Regions from separate parts of the Streptomyces sp. SS1-1 genome, predicted to be linked through region 1. Evidence: riboswitches for the same ligand, from Rfam matches in the RefSeq annotation. Region 1 holds a riboswitch; each other region holds the start of a gene.
The links. Region 1 has a riboswitch for cyclic di-AMP ahead of F8R89_RS21525 (C40 family peptidase). Riboswitches for the same ligand answer to the same signal wherever they lie in the genome.
Positions count from the first base shown of each region.

Region 2: another riboswitch for cyclic di-AMP. It lies ahead of F8R89_RS30160 (LysM peptidoglycan-binding domain-containing M23 family metallopeptidase); the one in region 1 lies ahead of F8R89_RS21525 (C40 family peptidase).
Region 3: another riboswitch for cyclic di-AMP. It lies ahead of F8R89_RS26510 (M23 family metallopeptidase); the one in region 1 lies ahead of F8R89_RS21525 (C40 family peptidase).
Region 4: another riboswitch for cyclic di-AMP. It lies ahead of F8R89_RS16900 (M23 family metallopeptidase); the one in region 1 lies ahead of F8R89_RS21525 (C40 family peptidase).

Region 1 is NZ_WBXN01000004.1:4,357,084-4,361,197, forward strand. It holds gene F8R89_RS21515 (tellurite resistance/C4-dicarboxylate transporter family protein) at 1-322, opposite strand, end outside; gene F8R89_RS21520 (MOSC domain-containing protein) at 443-985, opposite strand; gene F8R89_RS21525 (C40 family peptidase) at 1,027-2,181, opposite strand; cyclic di-AMP (ydaO/yuaA leader) riboswitch at 2,190-2,349, opposite strand; gene pcrA (DNA helicase PcrA) at 2,692-4,114, shown strand, end outside.
Region 2 is NZ_WBXN01000004.1:6,322,903-6,327,016, reverse strand. It holds gene F8R89_RS30165 (SGNH/GDSL hydrolase family protein) at 1-417, opposite strand, end outside; gene F8R89_RS30160 (LysM peptidoglycan-binding domain-containing M23 family metallopeptidase) at 707-1,615, opposite strand; cyclic di-AMP (ydaO/yuaA leader) riboswitch at 1,620-1,780, opposite strand; gene F8R89_RS30155 (tyrosine-protein phosphatase) at 2,279-3,076, shown strand; gene F8R89_RS30150 (DUF6126 family protein) at 3,092-3,214, opposite strand; gene F8R89_RS30145 (helix-turn-helix domain-containing protein) at 3,211-3,843, opposite strand; gene F8R89_RS30140 (aspartate aminotransferase family protein) at 3,942-4,114, opposite strand, start outside.
Region 3 is NZ_WBXN01000004.1:5,476,998-5,481,111, forward strand. It holds gene F8R89_RS26505 (M16 family metallopeptidase) at 1-1,373, shown strand, start outside; cyclic di-AMP (ydaO/yuaA leader) riboswitch at 1,575-1,738, shown strand; gene F8R89_RS26510 (M23 family metallopeptidase) at 1,751-2,536, shown strand; gene F8R89_RS26515 (GntR family transcriptional regulator) at 2,721-3,416, shown strand; gene F8R89_RS26520 (HPr family phosphocarrier protein) at 3,618-3,899, opposite strand; gene F8R89_RS26530 (bifunctional GNAT family N-acetyltransferase/acetate--CoA ligase family protein) at 4,066-4,114, shown strand, end outside.
Region 4 is NZ_WBXN01000004.1:3,435,977-3,440,090, reverse strand. It holds gene F8R89_RS16915 (MarR family winged helix-turn-helix transcriptional regulator) at 1-295, opposite strand, end outside; gene F8R89_RS16910 (dihydrofolate reductase family protein) at 378-1,511, shown strand; tRNA gene F8R89_RS16905 (tRNA-Met) at 1,599-1,672, shown strand; cyclic di-AMP (ydaO/yuaA leader) riboswitch at 1,986-2,143, shown strand; gene F8R89_RS16900 (M23 family metallopeptidase) at 2,155-3,171, shown strand; gene F8R89_RS16895 (aldo/keto reductase) at 3,319-4,114, shown strand, end outside.

The DNA of each region.
Region 1 (4,114 bases):
CGGCGAGGGTCTGCCGGCCTCCCACGGCGAAGCGGGTGCCCAGGATCGCGGTCGCGGCGACGGCGCAGAGCGAGGCCGGGCCGGCCGCCGCCCTCACCCACGCGGAGCGGTGCCACAGGAGCCGGGCGACGAAGTCGCAGGCGAGCGCGAGCCAGGCGACGCACGCCAGGGCGAGGGCGATCCGGGACAGGATCGCGTGGCCCGACTGGTGCAGGGCCACCGAGAGGATGCCGGTGGCCATGACCGAGGCGCCGGCGGCGGGGGGACGTCGCGCCCACCAGGCGGGCAGGGGGGACGCGGACGCGGGTGTGGCGGCGGGCATGGGCCGATGCTAAGGAGCACGGCACCGGCGTGCGGGTGGGGGCGCGCGCGGGGGGTGGGTGAATCGGCGGCCCGTGCGGCCCGGGGAGCCGGACGCGCCGACGCCCCCCGGGGCCGTCCCTCAGACGCGGTCCAGCGGCCGGTGCGGTCCGTCCGGCAGCTCCACCTCGATCGTGTCGCCGGGGCGGACCACCCCGCCCTCCGCGACGACACCCATGATCCCGGCCCTGCGCACGAGGCGGCCGGCCTCGTCACGGCTCACGACCTGCTTGAGCAGCCCGTCCTGGAAGCGGTCGATCTGCAGGCACGGGTTCCGCAGCCCGGTGACCTCGACCACGGCCTCGGCGCCGATGCGCAGCAGCGTGCCCACCGGAAGACCGAGCAGGTCCAGGCCGCGCGTGGTGACGTTCTCGCCGAGCTCGCCGGGCGCCACCCGGAAGCCGGCCCCGGCGAGCTCGGCGAAGAGCTCCTCGTGGATGAGGTGCACCTGGCGCAGGTTCGGCTGCGTGGGGTCCTGGGCGACCCGCGAGCGGTGCTTCACCGTGACCCCCGCGTGGACGTCGCCGTCCACCCCCAGGCCGGTCAGCAGCGTGACGCTCTCCCGGTTCGGCTTCGTGAACGAGTACGCCTCGTTCCTGCTGACCGCCGTCACGACCCCCGTCATGGACACGTGTCCCTCTCCTCCGCCCGGCTCCCGCCCGCCCGTCACGCCGGACGGACCACGCTGTGGATCGCCGACTCGCCGTCATAGTAGATCGACTCCTCGCGGACGTACGCGCCGGGCTTCGGGGCGTGGATCATCATGCCGTTGCCGATGTAGAGGCCCACGTGCGTGACGTCGTCGTAGAAGAAGACCAGGTCACCGGGCTGGGCGCTGGACACGGGGACCGTCGTGCCCGCGTTGACCTGGTCGTAGGTGACGCGCGGGATGTCGACGCCGGCGGCCTTCCAGGCGGCCTGGGTGAGCCCGGAGCAGTCGTAGGAGTCGGGGCCGGTGGCGCCCCAGACGTACGGCTTGCCGATCTGGGTGCGGGCGAAGGACAACGCCTTCTCGGCCTTCGTGGCGTACGACCCGTCCGGGGCGGTGGCGCCCTGTTCCTGCCCGCCCTGCTCCTGCTGCTGCGCGGCCTCCTCGCGTTCGCGCTCGGCCTCCGCCTGCTGCTGCCGGGCCAGCTCCTCGGCCTTGCGGGCGGCCTCCGCCTGCTTGCGCTTCTCGATCGCGGCGAGGCGGGCTTTCTCCTGCGCGGTCAGCTCGGACAGCAGCCGGCGCGCGTCCGCGAGCTTCTTCTGGACGGTCGACTTGGCGGTCCGCAGGTCGTTCTGCGACTCGGTGAGCGTCTCGAGGCTCCGCGTGGCCTCCTGCCGCTTCTTCATCGTCGCGGACTGCTCGGTGAAGTACTCGTCGACCGACTGCTTCTGACGTCCCGTCATACGGTTCATCAGCTGGGACTGGTCGAAGTAGTCCTGGGGCGTGTCCGCGAGCAGGAACGTCGCGGTGTCCGGGGCGGCGGCACCGGTGCGGTACTGGGCGGCGGCGTTGCGCCCCAGCTCCTCGCGCGCGTCGTTGAGCTTCTGCGTGCGCCGGGCGACGTCGTCGAGGAGGGTGTCGACGCGCTTGCGCTGCTTGGTCGTCTTCTCCTTGGCCGCGTTGTACTTCTCGGTGGCCGACTCCGCCTGGCGGTAGAGGTCGTCGACCTTCTTCTCGACCTCTTCGAGGCTCGGCCGGTCGTCGGCGGACGGGCTCGCCTGGGCCGTCTGGGACAGCAGGGCCACGGAGGTGAGGGCCGCGGTGGCCAGCGCGGGGGTCCGTATGCCTGCCACGCGCGTGCTGGAGGGACGCGACTTGCGGTGCGACGCCAAGGGAGGCGACTCCTTCCATGCTCCGCCTGCCGAGTTAGCTGTCGGGTTCGGGCGGGTGGTTCGGAAGGGTTGCCCTACGGCCGCTCCCCGGAGGGGAGGTCGGGCCGATTCACCCCAAGTTCGGTGGGTCCCCGGCTCCGGACGCTCCGGACTCGGCGGAGGCCGTGCGGCCCGGCGTCGTTCGCCGGTGGGGGTCGTACGGCCTGCCCGGCACGGTAGCCAACCGGTGTGGCCGCTGTGAAGGTTGATGTGCGATATGCCCGATACATTTTCGTGACCTTCGGTCAGGGGAGGGGGTGGAGGGGGATCGGGCGGGTGGCTGGTGCCGTCCTGATGCGGTCAGTCCCGTATGCGCGGGATGTGGCGGCATCGCATGATCTCCCCGAGCGATGTGTGGCGTGATGGGATGACTTCGTACCGTGACCGGGCGGCCGGGACGCCGGACCGGACGGTGTGATGTTCTCGAGGTGGCGGCCGGTTGTCGGTGGGGCCGCCTAGACTCGGAGAGCGATGAGCAGCCTCTTTGACGACAGCTTCCTGGCGGACCTCCAGGCCCCACGGGCCCACGGGGAAGAGCCCCCGCCACCGCCCGAGGTCGATCACACTCCGGAGTCGCTTCCGGACGATCTGTTCGGCGGGAAGTTCGACGTGCCGCCGGACCGCGACGCGTACTACCGCGACGGCGCCCCGCGCCCCGCCCTCGACGCCGCCGCGCTGCTGGAAGGCCTCAACGAGAACCAGCGCGCGGCCGTCGTCCACTCCGGCACCCCGCTGCTCATCGTGGCCGGAGCCGGGTCCGGCAAGACGCGTGTGCTCACGCACCGCATCGCGTACCTGCTCGGCGAGCGGAACGTGCACCCCGGCCAGATCCTGGCGATCACCTTCACCAACAAGGCCGCCGGCGAGATGAAGGAGCGCGTCGAGCAGCTCGTCGGACCGCGCGCCAACGCGATGTGGGTGATGACCTTCCACAGCGCCTGCGTCCGCATCCTGCGCCGCGAGAGCAAGAAGCTCGGGTTCACCTCGTCGTTCTCGATCTACGACGCCGCCGACAGCAAGCGGCTGATGGCGCTCGTCTGCCGGGACCTCGACCTCGACCCGAAGCGGTTCCCGCCCAAGTCGTTCAGCGCCAAGATCAGCAACCTGAAGAACGAGCTGATCGACGAGGAGGACTTCGCCGCCCAGGCCACCGACGGCTTCGAGAAGACCCTCGCCCAGGCGTACGCGCTCTACCAGTCGCGGCTGCGGGAGGCCAACGCCCTCGACTTCGACGACCTGATCATGACGACGGTCAACCTGCTGCGCGCCTTCCCCGACGTCGCCGAGCACTACCGCCGCCGGTTCCGGCATGTGCTGGTGGACGAGTACCAGGACACCAACCACGCGCAGTACGCCCTGGTCCGCGAGCTGGTCGGCACCTCCGAGCACCCCGTCGACGTACCGCCCGAGGCCGAGGTCCCGCCCGCCGAGCTGTGCGTGGTGGGCGACGCCGACCAGTCGATCTACGCCTTCCGCGGCGCCACCATCCGCAACATCCTCCAGTTCGAGGAGGACTACCCGGACGCGACGACGATCCTGCTGGAGCAGAACTACCGCTCCACGCAGACCATCCTCAGCGCCGCCAACGCCGTCATCGAGCGCAACGAGTCCCGCCGGCCCAAGAACCTGTGGACCAACGCGGGCGCCGGCGCGCGCATCACCGGCTACGTCGCCGACACCGAGCACGACGAGGCGCAGTTCGTCGCCGACGAGATAGACCGTCTGACCGACGCCGGGGAGGCGAAGGCCGGCGACGTCGCCGTCTTCTACCGGACGAACGCCCAGTCCCGTGTCTTCGAGGAAGTCTTCATCCGCGTCGGACTGCCGTACAAGGTCGTCGGCGGTGTGCGCTTCTACGAGCGCAAGGAGGTCCGGGACGTCCTGGCCTACCTGC
Region 2 (4,114 bases), 2.0 Mb from region 1:
CCCGTTGTACGTGGCGATCTTGCCGCGCAGGTGCTTCAGCACGGGCACGCCCCGGGTGTCGAAGCCGGTCGTCACCATGACCGTGCCCGCCGCCGAGGCGAGCCGGGCGACGGCCCGTTCGAACCGTTCGGCCACTTCGTCGGGGTCGGTGCCGGGCCGCAGGATGTCGTTGCCGCCCGCGCAGAACGACACCAGGTCCGGGGCGAGTTCCACGGCCTTGGGGACCTGTTCCGCCACGATCTGGTCGAGCAGTCTGCCGCGCACGGCGAGGTTCGTGTACCGGAAGTCGCCCTCGGGACGCCGGTCGGCCAGAAGGACCGCGAACCGGTCGGCCCAGCCGACGAACGCCCCGTCGGGGCCGGGGTCGCCGACGCCCTCGGTGAAGCTGTCCCCCACCGCGACGTACGACCCGATCACTCTTCTGCTGTCACTCTTCGAATCGTCTGTCACGTCGGGACATGATTCACCTTCCGATGTGACCTACGCGACCGTAGGAAAGGGTTGACGAGCGGTGAGATAAGCCACTGCCAAAGCCTTCACCAAACCCGGAATACCGGTCCACGCGGGGATGTTGAGAGCCGAAACGCCACGCGTGGGTGTGCACGACAGACCGAAGGCCGGACCCGGGGATCGGGGTCCGGCCTTCGGCTGCGTGTCAGGCAGGTGGTGCGCGTGCGTGTCAGGGAGGCGCGCCGTGGGGCGGGGGTCAGCCGATGGCGACGCCCTTGGAGCGGAGGTAGGCCACCGGGTCCACGTCGGAGCCGTAGTTCGGCGTGGTGCGGATCTCGAAGTGCAGGTGCGGGCCGGTCACGTTGCCGGTCGCGCCGGAGAGGCCGATCTGCTGGCCCGCGGTCACCGTCTGGCCGCTGGAGACGGACAGCGAGGACAGGTGGGCGTACTGGGCGTAGTAGCCGTCGGCGAGCCGGATGACGACCTGGTTGCCGTAGGCGCCGCCCCAGCCGGCGGAGACGACGGTGCCGGCGCCGACCGCCTTCAGGGGGGTGCCGGTGGCGGCGGAGAAGTCCACGCCGGTGTGGTAGCCGCTGGACCACATGCTGCCCGCCACCTTGTACGAGGTGCCGACGGCGGCGGTGGACACCGGGGCGCTGAAGCCGTTGACGGTGCTCGTCTCACCGGCGCTCTGGGCGGCCGTCGCGGCCTTCTTCGGCGCGGCGGGCTTCGCGGACGGCTTGGACGGCGCGGTGGACGGGGCCGACGCCTTGGGGGCGGCGGTCGCGGCCTTCTTGCCGATCGAGAGCTTCAGGCCCGGGTGGATGAGCGACGGGTCGGAGCCGACGGCCTCGCGGTTGTCGGCGTACAGCTTCTTCCAGCCGCCGCGGACGTCCTGCTCGTCGGCGATCTTCGACAGGTAGTCGCCGCGCTTCACCTCGTAGGTGCGCGTCTTCTGCGCGGAGGTCTTCTGCGCCGGGGCCTTCTCGGCGGCGGCCGGGACGGACTGGACCGCCTTCTGCGGGGCGGACTGGCCGGTCGCGGCGTGGGCGCCGGTGGCCCCGATCAGCGGGAGCGCGAGAGCGGCGCCACCGGTTCCGGCGACGGCGATCGTGCGGGTGAGGCGCAGGGACTTGGGACGGCGATGCTTACCCTTCGCGGGCATGGCGAATTCCTCTCCGGCGCCTGCGAGGTGAGCTGTCGGGTGCGGGCTGGAGATGCCCGGCCGCGTCGGGACGCGACTTGACCCCGAGCCTGTTCCGGGACCGGAACAGGCGACGTACCTGTGGGTCCCCCGCTCCTGCCGTGTACGGGTGGGTGTGCGCGGATTCCGGTCGGCGGCAGGATTAGGCGTCCGTCCGGATTGGTGGCGAACGTAAGCGAGAAAGACGCATGGGAACAAGTGAGGGGTTCCGTCCGAATACGTTCGGCTTGATCCTTTACGGGATCCACCGGTCACCCTGCGTGCATTTCGAGAGGGCCGCCACCCTCGAATTCCCTTGCGAGAAAGGCCGATTACGTGAGCATGACGGGCGACGCACCGTCACCGATATGACGCTCCTCACGTGACCCTGCTCCAGCTTTCCCTATTCCGGAGCGAGTTGGAATGAAGGCATCAATTCGGACAGAAAGCCTGAATGCGACGGCGGCGGATATCCAGACCGATCATTACCGACATAAGGCCACTTCGCCCGTTTCAGACCATTACTCCCTTGCTGCGGCCTGTGGACAACTGCTTGGCGCACACAGCCATGTCGTATCGTCGGAGGCGCACCTCGCCGGCCTCACCGCCGAGCCGCGCCGGCGGGGACGACCGGGAGGAGCCCCCGTGACGCAGCAGATCCCGTCGACCGAGCCCGAGCTGGCCGGTGTGCGCAACTTCCGCGACGTGGGCGGCCTGCCCACCGTGGACGGACGACGGGTGCGGCACGGCGTGCTGTTCCGCAGCGGCCACCTCGCCCACGCCACCGCCGAGGACGCGGCCTTCCTCGACTCGCTGGGGCTGCACACGATCTTCGACTTCCGCAACGCGGCGGACCAGAAGCTGGAGGGTCCGGACGTCGAGCTGCCGGGCGTCCGCAATGTGAACCTGCCGCTGTCCGACCCGGCGGACGGCGCGGAGTTCTGGAAGATGGTCCGCGACGGCGATCTCGACCAGCTGCGGGAGATCCTGGCGGACGGCAAGGGCGCGGCCCGGATGATCGCCTCCTACCGCTCCATCGTCACGGAGCGCACCGGCGAGCACTCGCAGGTGCTGCGCTCCCTGGTGGAGGACAGCGTCCCGGCGCTGATGCACTGCGCGGCCGGCAAGGACCGCGCGGGCCTGTCGATCGCGGTGACGCTGCTCGCGGTCGGCGTCGAGCGGGAGGCGATCGTCGCCGACTATCTGAAGTCCAACGAGAAGCACCGCCGCTACAAGGTGCGGCGCGGCAGCGACGCGCCCTCGGCCTACTCGCCGGAGGTCATGGAGCTGCTGAGCCCTCTCTTCGACGCGCGCGCGGAGTATCTGCAGGCCGCCTTCGACACGATCGACGCGACCTGGGGCGACGTCGACACCTACCTGGAGCAGGGCCTGCGGCTCACCCCCGAGGCGCGGGAGCGTCTGCGGGGGCGGCTGCTCGACTGAGAACGAGGGGTACGCCTACTTTCCGCCGCCCGCCTCGAAGAGGAAGTAGATGAAGGCGGCGAAGACGTGCCCCACCGCGATGTAGATGATGAGGCGCACCCACAGGGCGCGGGGGAACTTCTCCTCCATGTCGGTCATGGCGTCACTCCAGGGGTGGGGCCCAGGCACAGGGTGGCCGTGGGGCTCTGCAACAGGGTGTGGACGAACAGGAGCTCGACGCCGCCGTCGTCCTCGGCGGCGAGCCGGTGCGGGGTCAGCGAGTCGAAGTGCGCGCTGTCCCCGGGGGCGAGCCGGTGCGTGGTGTCCCCGAGGCGCAGCCGCAGCCGCCCCTTGAGGACATGGAGCCACTCCTCGCCGGGGTGCACGCGCACGATGTCGCCCTGCGAGCCGTACGGCACATGGACGCGGAGGGCCTGCATCGCGCGGCCGGACACCCCGGCCTGCCAGTACGACCAGCCGCCGGCGGCGGTGGGTTCCATGTCGTGGGCGCGCACGACGGCGTCCCGGTCCGGGACCCTCTCGCCGAGCAGCTCGCCGACCGTCGTACCGTAGATGCGGGCGAGTGCCAGCAGCATCGGCAGCGACGGCTGGCGCTGACCGGTCTCCAGCCGGGAGAGATGGGCGGCCGACAGCCCGGCGGCGCGGGCCGCGCCCTCCAGCGTGAGGGCCGCCCGGCGACGCAGGGCCCGCAGCTGCGGCGCGACGACCGGTAGGGACTCGGCCGGCCCGGTCGCCTCGTCACCGGGCGGGTTCTCGGGAGAGCTCATGCTCCCATTCAGCCGCAGACTTACCTCGGGGGCAAATTTCTTGCCTCAGAGGCAAGGCCGCCACGGAGCCGCACTCGCCGGCGTACTCACCGCAGCCCTCACCTGTTGGCGACCGCCTGCTTGATCAGTGTCTTGCCGAAGTCCCACATGAGCCCTCCGCCGCTGTGGGCGTCGTCCATGACGTCCGTGAAGGCGTCGACGAACCGGTCCACCTCTCGTTCGCCGATGATCAGCGGCGGGATCAGCTTGATGACCTCCAGGTGGTCCCCGG
Region 3 (4,114 bases), 1.1 Mb from region 1:
GCATGGAGTTCCACCCGCAGCCCCAGGCCGGCGCGCCCCGGCCCTGGGCGTTCCCGGCCCCCGAGCGCGGCACCCTGGACAACGGCCTGACGGTCCTGCGCTGCCACCGCCCCGGCCAGCAGGTCGTCGCCGTCGAGGTCCTCCTCGACACGCCGCTCGACGCCGAGCCCGCGGGCCTGGACGGCATCGCCACGATCATGGCGCGCGCCCTGTCCGAGGGCACCGACAAGCACACCGCCGAGGAGTACGCGGCCGAGCTGGAGCGCTGCGGCGCCACCCTCGACGCGTACGCCGACCACCCCGGCGTCCGGGTCAGCCTGGAGGTGCCGGTCTCCCGGCTGCCGAAGGCGCTGGACCTGCTCGCCGACGCGCTCAGGGCGCCGCTGTTCGCCGACGCCGAGGTGGAGCGCCTGGTGCGCAACCGCCTCGACGAGATCCCGCACGAGCTGGCGAACCCGTCGCGCCGGGCGGCCAAGGAGCTGTCCCGGCAGCTGTTCCCGGCGTCCTCGCGCATGTCCCGCCCCCGCCAGGGCACCGAGGAGACCGTCGCCGGCATCGACTCCGCGGCCGTACGCGCGTTCTTCGAGCGGCATGTGCGCCCCGCCACCTCCACGGTCGTGGTCGTCGGCGACCTGACCGGCGTCGACCTGGACGCCCTGCTGGGCGACAGCCTGGGCGCCTGGACCGGTTCGCAGGCCGAGCCGCGGCCCGTCCCGCCGGTCACCGCGGACGACACCGGGCGGGTCGTCATCGTGGACCGCCCCGGAGCCGTGCAGACGCAGCTGCTGATCGGCCGGATCGGCCCCGACCGGCACGACCGCGTGTGGCCGGCGCAGGTCCTCGGCACGTACTGCCTCGGCGGCACGCTCACCTCCCGGCTGGACAAGGTCCTGCGCGAGGAGAAGGGCTATACCTACGGCGTGCGGGCGTTCGGGCAGGTCCTGCGCTCCGCGCCGGACGGCACCGGCGCCTCGATGCTCGCCATCACCGGCTCCGTCGACACGCCCAACACCGGCCCCGCCCTGGACGACCTGTGGACCGTCCTGCGCGGGATCGCCGCCGACGGACTCACCGACGCCGAGCGGGACTTCGCCGTGCAGAACCTGGTCGGGGTGGCGCCGCTGAAGTACGAGACGGCCGCCGCCGTGGCGAGCACGCTGGCCGACCAGGTGGAGCAGCACCTCCCCGACGACTTCCAGGCGACGCTGTACCAGCAGCTCGCCGCCACCGGCACCGTCGAGGCCACCGCCGCGGTCGTCAGCGCCTTCCCGGCGGACCGTCTCGTCACGGTCCTCGTCGGCGACGCGTCGGCGATCCGGGAGCCCGTCGAGGCCCTCGGCATCGGCGAAGTCACCGTCGTGACGGCCGACTAGAGCACCGGCCCGTCCCGCGCGCGGGGGAGCCCTGGTGACGGCAACGTCACCAGGGCTCCCTTATGCCCGAATTGGGGCGGAGGCGGCCTGTCTGCCCTGTGGGATGCGCTACAAAAGCCGCGTTCCGTTTGGGAATTGAACACTGTCCCGCTTAGCGTCTTCCGGGCTGTTCGTCAGGCAGTGCGCCGCGCCCGCGGCACCGGACAGTCATCGCCGAGTCCCCGTATGGCGCGAGCCAGGGGAGCCGGGGACCCACCGCAGTCCCTGGGGTGAATCGGACGCCCGCGCAGCCGCGAGGGGGTCCGTAGGAGACCTTCCTGCTCCGAACCCGTCAGCTAACCCGGTAGGCGAGAGGGAAGGAAAGGACCAGCCACCACATGGCGTTCAGCTGCGCCACGGGGAAGAACCGCCCCTCCGGGAAGCACCGCAAGCCCGGCCGGTTCGAGCGCACCACGGCCCGTGCGGCCGGTGTCGCCGCCCTCACCGCCACCGGCGTCGTGGGCACCCTCGCCGCCCCCGCGCTGGCCGCCGAGCCCGCCGCGGAGCAGACCGGTCTCATCCCGGTCGTCGCCGTCGAGGACTCCATCGCCACCCAGATCGACGCGCAGGCCGCCGCCCAGGAGCGGGCCGCCGCCGAGGCCGCGGCCCTCAAGCAGGCCGCCCAGGAGGCCGCGCGCCACAAGGCCGCCGAGAAGGCCAAGCAGGAGCGGGAGGCCAAGGAGCGCGCCGCGCGGGAGGCCGAGCGCAAGCGCCTGCTGTCCTACGTCGCCCCGATCGCCGGGTCGTACGTGTCGACCTCCTACCAGTCCGGCGGTGGCCTCTGGTCCTCCGGCAGCCACACCGGCATCGACTTCCACGCCGCCAGCGGCACCTCGGTGCACGCGGTCGGCGCCGGCACCGTCGTCGAGGCCGGCTGGGGCGGGGCCTACGGCAACAACGTCGTGATCAAGATGAACGACGGCACCTACACCCAGTACGGGCACCTGTCGTCGATCGGCGTCTCGGTGGGCCAGACGGTCACCCCCGGCCAGCAGATCGGCCTGTCCGGCGCCACCGGCAACGTCACGGGCCCGCATCTGCACTTCGAGGCGCGCACCACCGCCGAGTACGGCTCCGACATCGACCCGGTCGGCTATCTGCGCTCGCACGGCGTCGCGCTCTGACGCGCCCGTCCGCCTTAACGTGGCCCCGGCTCCCGAGCCGGGGCTTTCGGTCTTTCTGGACAAGGACTGTCCAAAAAATATCCATGGATTCCGGCCCGCCGTCGGAAATTCACGCTTCTTGCCATAGAGTCGCTGAACACACGTCATTCGTCGACGTTTCACGGGGATTAAGGCGGAGGTCGGCATGCGTATTCCGGCGCACTCGGTGTGCACCGCGATCCGGGACGACATCGTCGCCGGTGTCCTGGAGCGCGGCGGCCGGCTCACGGAGGAGGTCCTCGCCCGCCGCTACGGCGTCTCCCGTGTCCCCGTGCGCGAGGCGCTGCGCACCCTGGAGGCGGAGGGCTTCGTCGTGACCCGACGGCACGCGGGCGCGTGCGTGGCCGAGCCCACCGAGCAGGAGGCGGCCGACGTCCTGGAGATGCGCACCCTGCTGGAGCCGCTCGGCGCCGCACGGGCCGCCCAGCGGCGCACCGAGGCCCATCTGAAGGTGCTGCGGGGCCTGGTCAGGCTGGGTCAGGAGCGGGCCAGGCGGGGCAACAGCGAGGATCTGCGCTCGCTGGGCGGCTGGTTCCACGAGACGCTGGCCCAGGCCTCGGGCAGCACCGCGCTCACCTCGACGCTGACCCAGCTGCGGCACAAGATCGCCTGGATGTACGCCGTGGAGGCGTCCGCCGACCCCGTGGAGTCCTGGGCGGAGCACGGCGCGATCGTGGACGCGGTGGCGCGCGGCGACGGCGAACGCGCCCGCGCGCTCACCGCCCTGCACACCGAGCGCGGGCTGTCCGCGCACCGGCTGCGCTTCGGCTCCGGGGGCGAGCGCGCGGAGCGTGTGAGGAATTCGCAACATGCCGTAAACATGCCGAGCCTGCGGAATTAACACAGGCGCCGTATACAAAGAAGAGCAATTCCGGGGCGGCGCATTCATGCTGCCCTTTTTTGACTGTCCGGGGTAATTCAGGTGCCGTCGTGGCGCCGCCGCCGTGAAATTCCACGCGAGCCCGGCCCGGAAAGACGAAGCCGCGCCCGCCGGAAAGGCGGACGCGGCTTCCGTGCCGTGCGGGAGACCCGCTCGGGCCACTCAGACCGTCTCGGGCAGTTCCTCGAGGCCCTCGGCGACCAGCTTGGCCAGACGGTCGAGGGCGGCGTCCGCACCCTCGGCGTCGGAGGCGAGGACGATCTCCTCGCCGCCCTGGGCGCCCAGGCCCAGGACCGCCAGCATCGAGGCCGCGTTGACGGGGTTGCCGTCGGCCTTGGCGATGGTCACCGGGACGCCTGTGGCCGTGGCGGCCCGGACGAAGATGGAGGCGGGGCGGGCGTGGAGACCCTCGGCCCAGCCGACGTTGACGCGGCGCTCAGCCATGTGTTGCTGCCCTTCGGTGTTCAGGGTTGTCTAGACCAGTTTCACACATTGGGGGCGCCCGATGGAACGGCCCGCGCGCCCCTGCCTCGACGACCGCCGCACCCCGCCGGACGTCGGGAACAGCCTGCCTCGCGCCGGTGTCGTACGCGAGCCGTAACCTGGCCCCATGCAGAGCGCCTCGGACCGGCACGTGTACCCCGCCCACTGGGAAGCCG
Region 4 (4,114 bases), 920 kb from region 1:
CGCTGCCCCGCTTGTCCACGGGACAGTCCTCGCGCCGCACGAGCCCGTCCTTCTCCAGCCGCGAGACGCCGTACGTCAGCCGGCTGCGGGTGATCTTCAGCCGCTCGGCGAGATCGGTCATGCGCAGCCGGTGTTCCGGGGCGTCGGACAGGGTGGCGAGAATGGAGTAATACAGATGGGGCATGCCGGCCTCCTGCTGGAGCTGCCGGTCCAGCGCGTCCTCCACGAGCGCGACGGCGGCGATGTAGGCGCGCCAGGCGCGCTGCTCCTCGGGGGTGAGCCAGCGAGTCGTCATGTGCCCAGTGTAGGTTTGTTTCAAACTTGAACCAAGCCCCGTCGAAACCAGCCCCGATCCACCGAGCGGGAGAGCGCTGCCGATGCCGTCGTACCCCTACGTCCTGCTGTCCGCCGCCGTCTCCCTCGACGGCTACCTCGACGACACCGGCCCCGACCGGCTGCTGCTGTCCGGCCCGGCCGACTTCGACCGGGTCGACGAGGTGCGGGCCTCCGTGGACGCCATCCTCGTCGGCGCCGGCACCATCCGGGCGGACAACCCCCGGCTGCTTGTGAACTCGGCCGAGCGCCGGGCCGCCCGCACCGCCCAGGGCAGGCCCGCGTACCCGCTGAAGGTCACCGTCAGCGCGTCCGGCGAGCTGGACCCGGCGGCGAACTTCTGGCACACCGGCGGCGAGAAGGTCGTCTACACGACGGAGAAGGGCGCCCGGCGGCTGCGGGAGGACCCCGTCGCCGCCGACGTCGTCGCCCTCGGCGACGACCTGGACTGGCGGGCCCTGCTGACCCACCTGCGCGAGGCGCGCGGTGTCGAGCGGCTGATGGTCGAGGGCGGCGGCACCGTCCACACGCAGCTGCTGCGCCAGGGGCTCGCCGACGAGCTGCAGCTCGTGCTCGCCCCGCTGTTCGTGGGCGACCCCCGGGCGCCCCGGCTCTTCGGGCCCGGCGGATACCAGGAGGGCCGGCTGCGGCTGGTGGAGACCCGGCGCATCGAGGACGTGGTGCTCATGCGCTACGAGCCGACCGCCCCCGGCACCGGTGTCCTCCCCGCCGCCGCCGACCGGCACTGGCTTGCCCTCGCCTGCGACCTGGCCGCCGAGTGCCCGCCCTCGCCCACCGCGTTCAGCGTCGGCGCGGTCGTGGTCGCCGCGGACGGCACCGAGCTGGCGCGGGGCCACTCCCGGGAGGCCGGCGACCCCGTCGTGCACGCCGAGGAGGCGGCCCTCGCCAAGATCGCGCCCGGCGACCCGAGGCTGGCCGGCGCCACCGTCTACAGCAGCCTGGAGCCCTGCACCCACCGCGCCTCGCGGCCCACGCCCTGCGCCCGGCTGATCCTGGCGGCCGGGGTGCGCCGGGTGGTCACGGCCTGGCGCGAGCCGGACACCTTCGTCACGGACGCCGACGGCAGCGGGATGCTCGCCGCCGCGGGCGTGGACGTCCTGGTGCTGCCCGAGTACGCGGCCCGGGCGGCGGCCCCCAACGCCCACCTGGCGCCCTGACGCCCGCCCGGCGAGGCCCCCGCGGCCGGGGCCTGCGGAAAGGCGTGTGCGGCGGGCCCCCGCGATGGCGTACTATGGACACATCGCCGCGGGGTGGAGCAGCTCGGTAGCTCGCTGGGCTCATAACCCAGAGGTCGCAGGTTCAAATCCTGTCCCCGCTACTGAAGGCTCAGGGCCGGAACTCATCAGTTCCGGCCCTGAGTGTTTTCCGGCCGTCCCCCAGGTTCGCGGGGCGTCTCCGCCGTTCTCACGGAACGTGATCGCGCGAACCCCCTCCGCATAACAACTGACACACCGTCATCAGTCATGGGGGTGTGGCGGGGAAGTCAACTCGCCCGATTTGGACCGCTCATGGCCCGTAAGTCCCGGCGGAATTCGTTAATGATCAAGAGGAACGGCTTGGAATCCGTACCCCGCGTCTATTAACGTTCGATAACGCAGCGCGGTCGTCCCAGCCGTCACAAGAGGCGGCTCCGTGCGCACGCGCCGAATCCTGCGAAGGAACCGGGGAACCACCACCTTGGGGTGAATCGCGCGGATACCACCGTGGCAACACGGCACGTATACGCGCGTAGGAGACCTTCCTGCTCCGAACCCGTCAGCTAACCCGGTAGGCGAGAAGGAAGGAAAGGAGTACGCCCACGTGGCGTCGAACCGTCCTGCCCCGCATGCCTCGTTCGTACCCGGTCAGCGCACCGCCGACACCTTCGGCTACGACCGCACCGACGAGGGCCCCTTCGAGGAGTGGAACCCCACCGCGGACTCCCTCCGTCCCGTCCGCGGCAGGCACCGCGTCTCCAAGCAGCGCGGCGGGGGACTCGCCCGCAGCTCCACGGTTCTCGGCGTCGGCGTCATAGCGGCCGTCGGCGCGGGCGGCATGGCCACCGCGCAGAGCGGCAAGCCGCCGGTCGCCATCACCCTGCCCGACCTGCCCCTGATCTCCGGCGACGACTCCGCCGCGGACGACACCGCCACCGCCCTCAGCACCATGGGCGAGACCGGCCAGGAGACCGCGCAGAGCGGCTCCGACGCCGGTGAGGCACTGCGCAGCCGGATCATCGCCCAGGCCGAGTTCCAGCAGGACCAGGTCGACAGCAAGGCCGCCGCGGCCGCCGTCGCCGCCGCCGAGAAGGAGGTCGCCGAGGCGGCCGCCAAGGCGGAGAAGGAAGCGAAGGAGAAGGCCGCCGAGGCGAAGGCCGCCGCCGAGGAGGAGGCCCGCAAGAAGGCCGAGGCCGAGCGTCTCGCCGAGCTGGCCAAGCAGTACACGCTGCCGACCTCCTCGTACACCCTGACCTCCACCTTCGGTGAGGCCGGCGCCTACTGGTCGTCGGGGCACCACACGGGCCTCGACTTCGCCGCGCCGACCGGCACCCTGATCAAGGCCGTCCACTCCGGCACGATCACCTTCGCCGGCTGGGACGGCTCCTACGGCTACAAGACCGAGCTGACCCTGGACGACGGCACCGAGATCTGGTTCGCCCACCAGTCCTCGATCAGCGTCAGCGTCGGCCAGAAGGTCAACACCGGTGACGTCATCGGCCGCGTCGGCGCCACGGGCAACGTGACCGGCGCCCACCTGCACCTCGAGGTGCACCCCGACGGCAGCGCGAGCGGCATCGACCCGCTGGCCTGGCTGCGCGGCAAGGGCCTCACCCCCTGAGCACGCTCCCCACCTGATCCCCGGCGGTCCTGACGACGACCCCCCGACGTCAGGGCTGCCGGTCTTCGGTGCGCCCGCCCGCCCCTTCACAGGGAATTCATCCCCGGAGCGGAATCGGCGCCACCGCCGGGGTCGTTGATCCCTGGTATGACTGCACTGCGCAAACTCGGCTCCTCCGACCTCGAGGTCTCCCCGCTCTGCCTCGGTGGCAACGTCTTCGGGTGGACCGCCGACGAGGCCCACTCCTTCGCCGTCCTCGACGCCTACACCGAGGCCGGCGGCAACTTCCTCGACACGGCCGACTCCTACTCGGCGTGGGTCGAGGGCAACGTGGGCGGTGAGTCCGAGACCGTCATCGGCAACTGGCTCAAGGCGCGCGGCAACCGGGACGACGTCGTGATCGCCACCAAGGTCAGCCAGCACCCCGACTTCCAGGGCCTGAACGCGGCGACCATCAAGGCCGCCGCCGACGCCTCGCTGCGCCGCCTCGGCACCGACCGCATCGACCTCTACTACACGCACTTCGACAAGCCCGAGGTGCCGGTCGAGGAGATCGTCGGCGCCCTGGACGAACTGGTGAAGGCCGGCAAGGTCCGGCACATCGCCGCGTCCAACATCACCGCCGAGCGGCTGGCGGCCTCCCTCGCCTTCTCCGACCGCGAGGGCCTGGCCCGGTACGTGGCGCTCCAGCCCCACTACAACCTGGTCTCCCGCGACACCTACGAGGGCGCCCTCCAGGACCTCGCCGAGCGGGAGAACCTCGCCGCGGTGCCGTACTACGCGCTCGCGGCCGGGTTCCTCACCGGCAAGTACCGTCCCGGCGCCGCCGTGGACAGCCCGCGTGCGCAGGGCGCCGGACGCCACGCGGAGACCGGGCGGGGGCGGCGGGTGCTGGCCGCGCTGGACGAGGTGGCCGCCGCGCACGGCGTGCCGGTCGCCACGG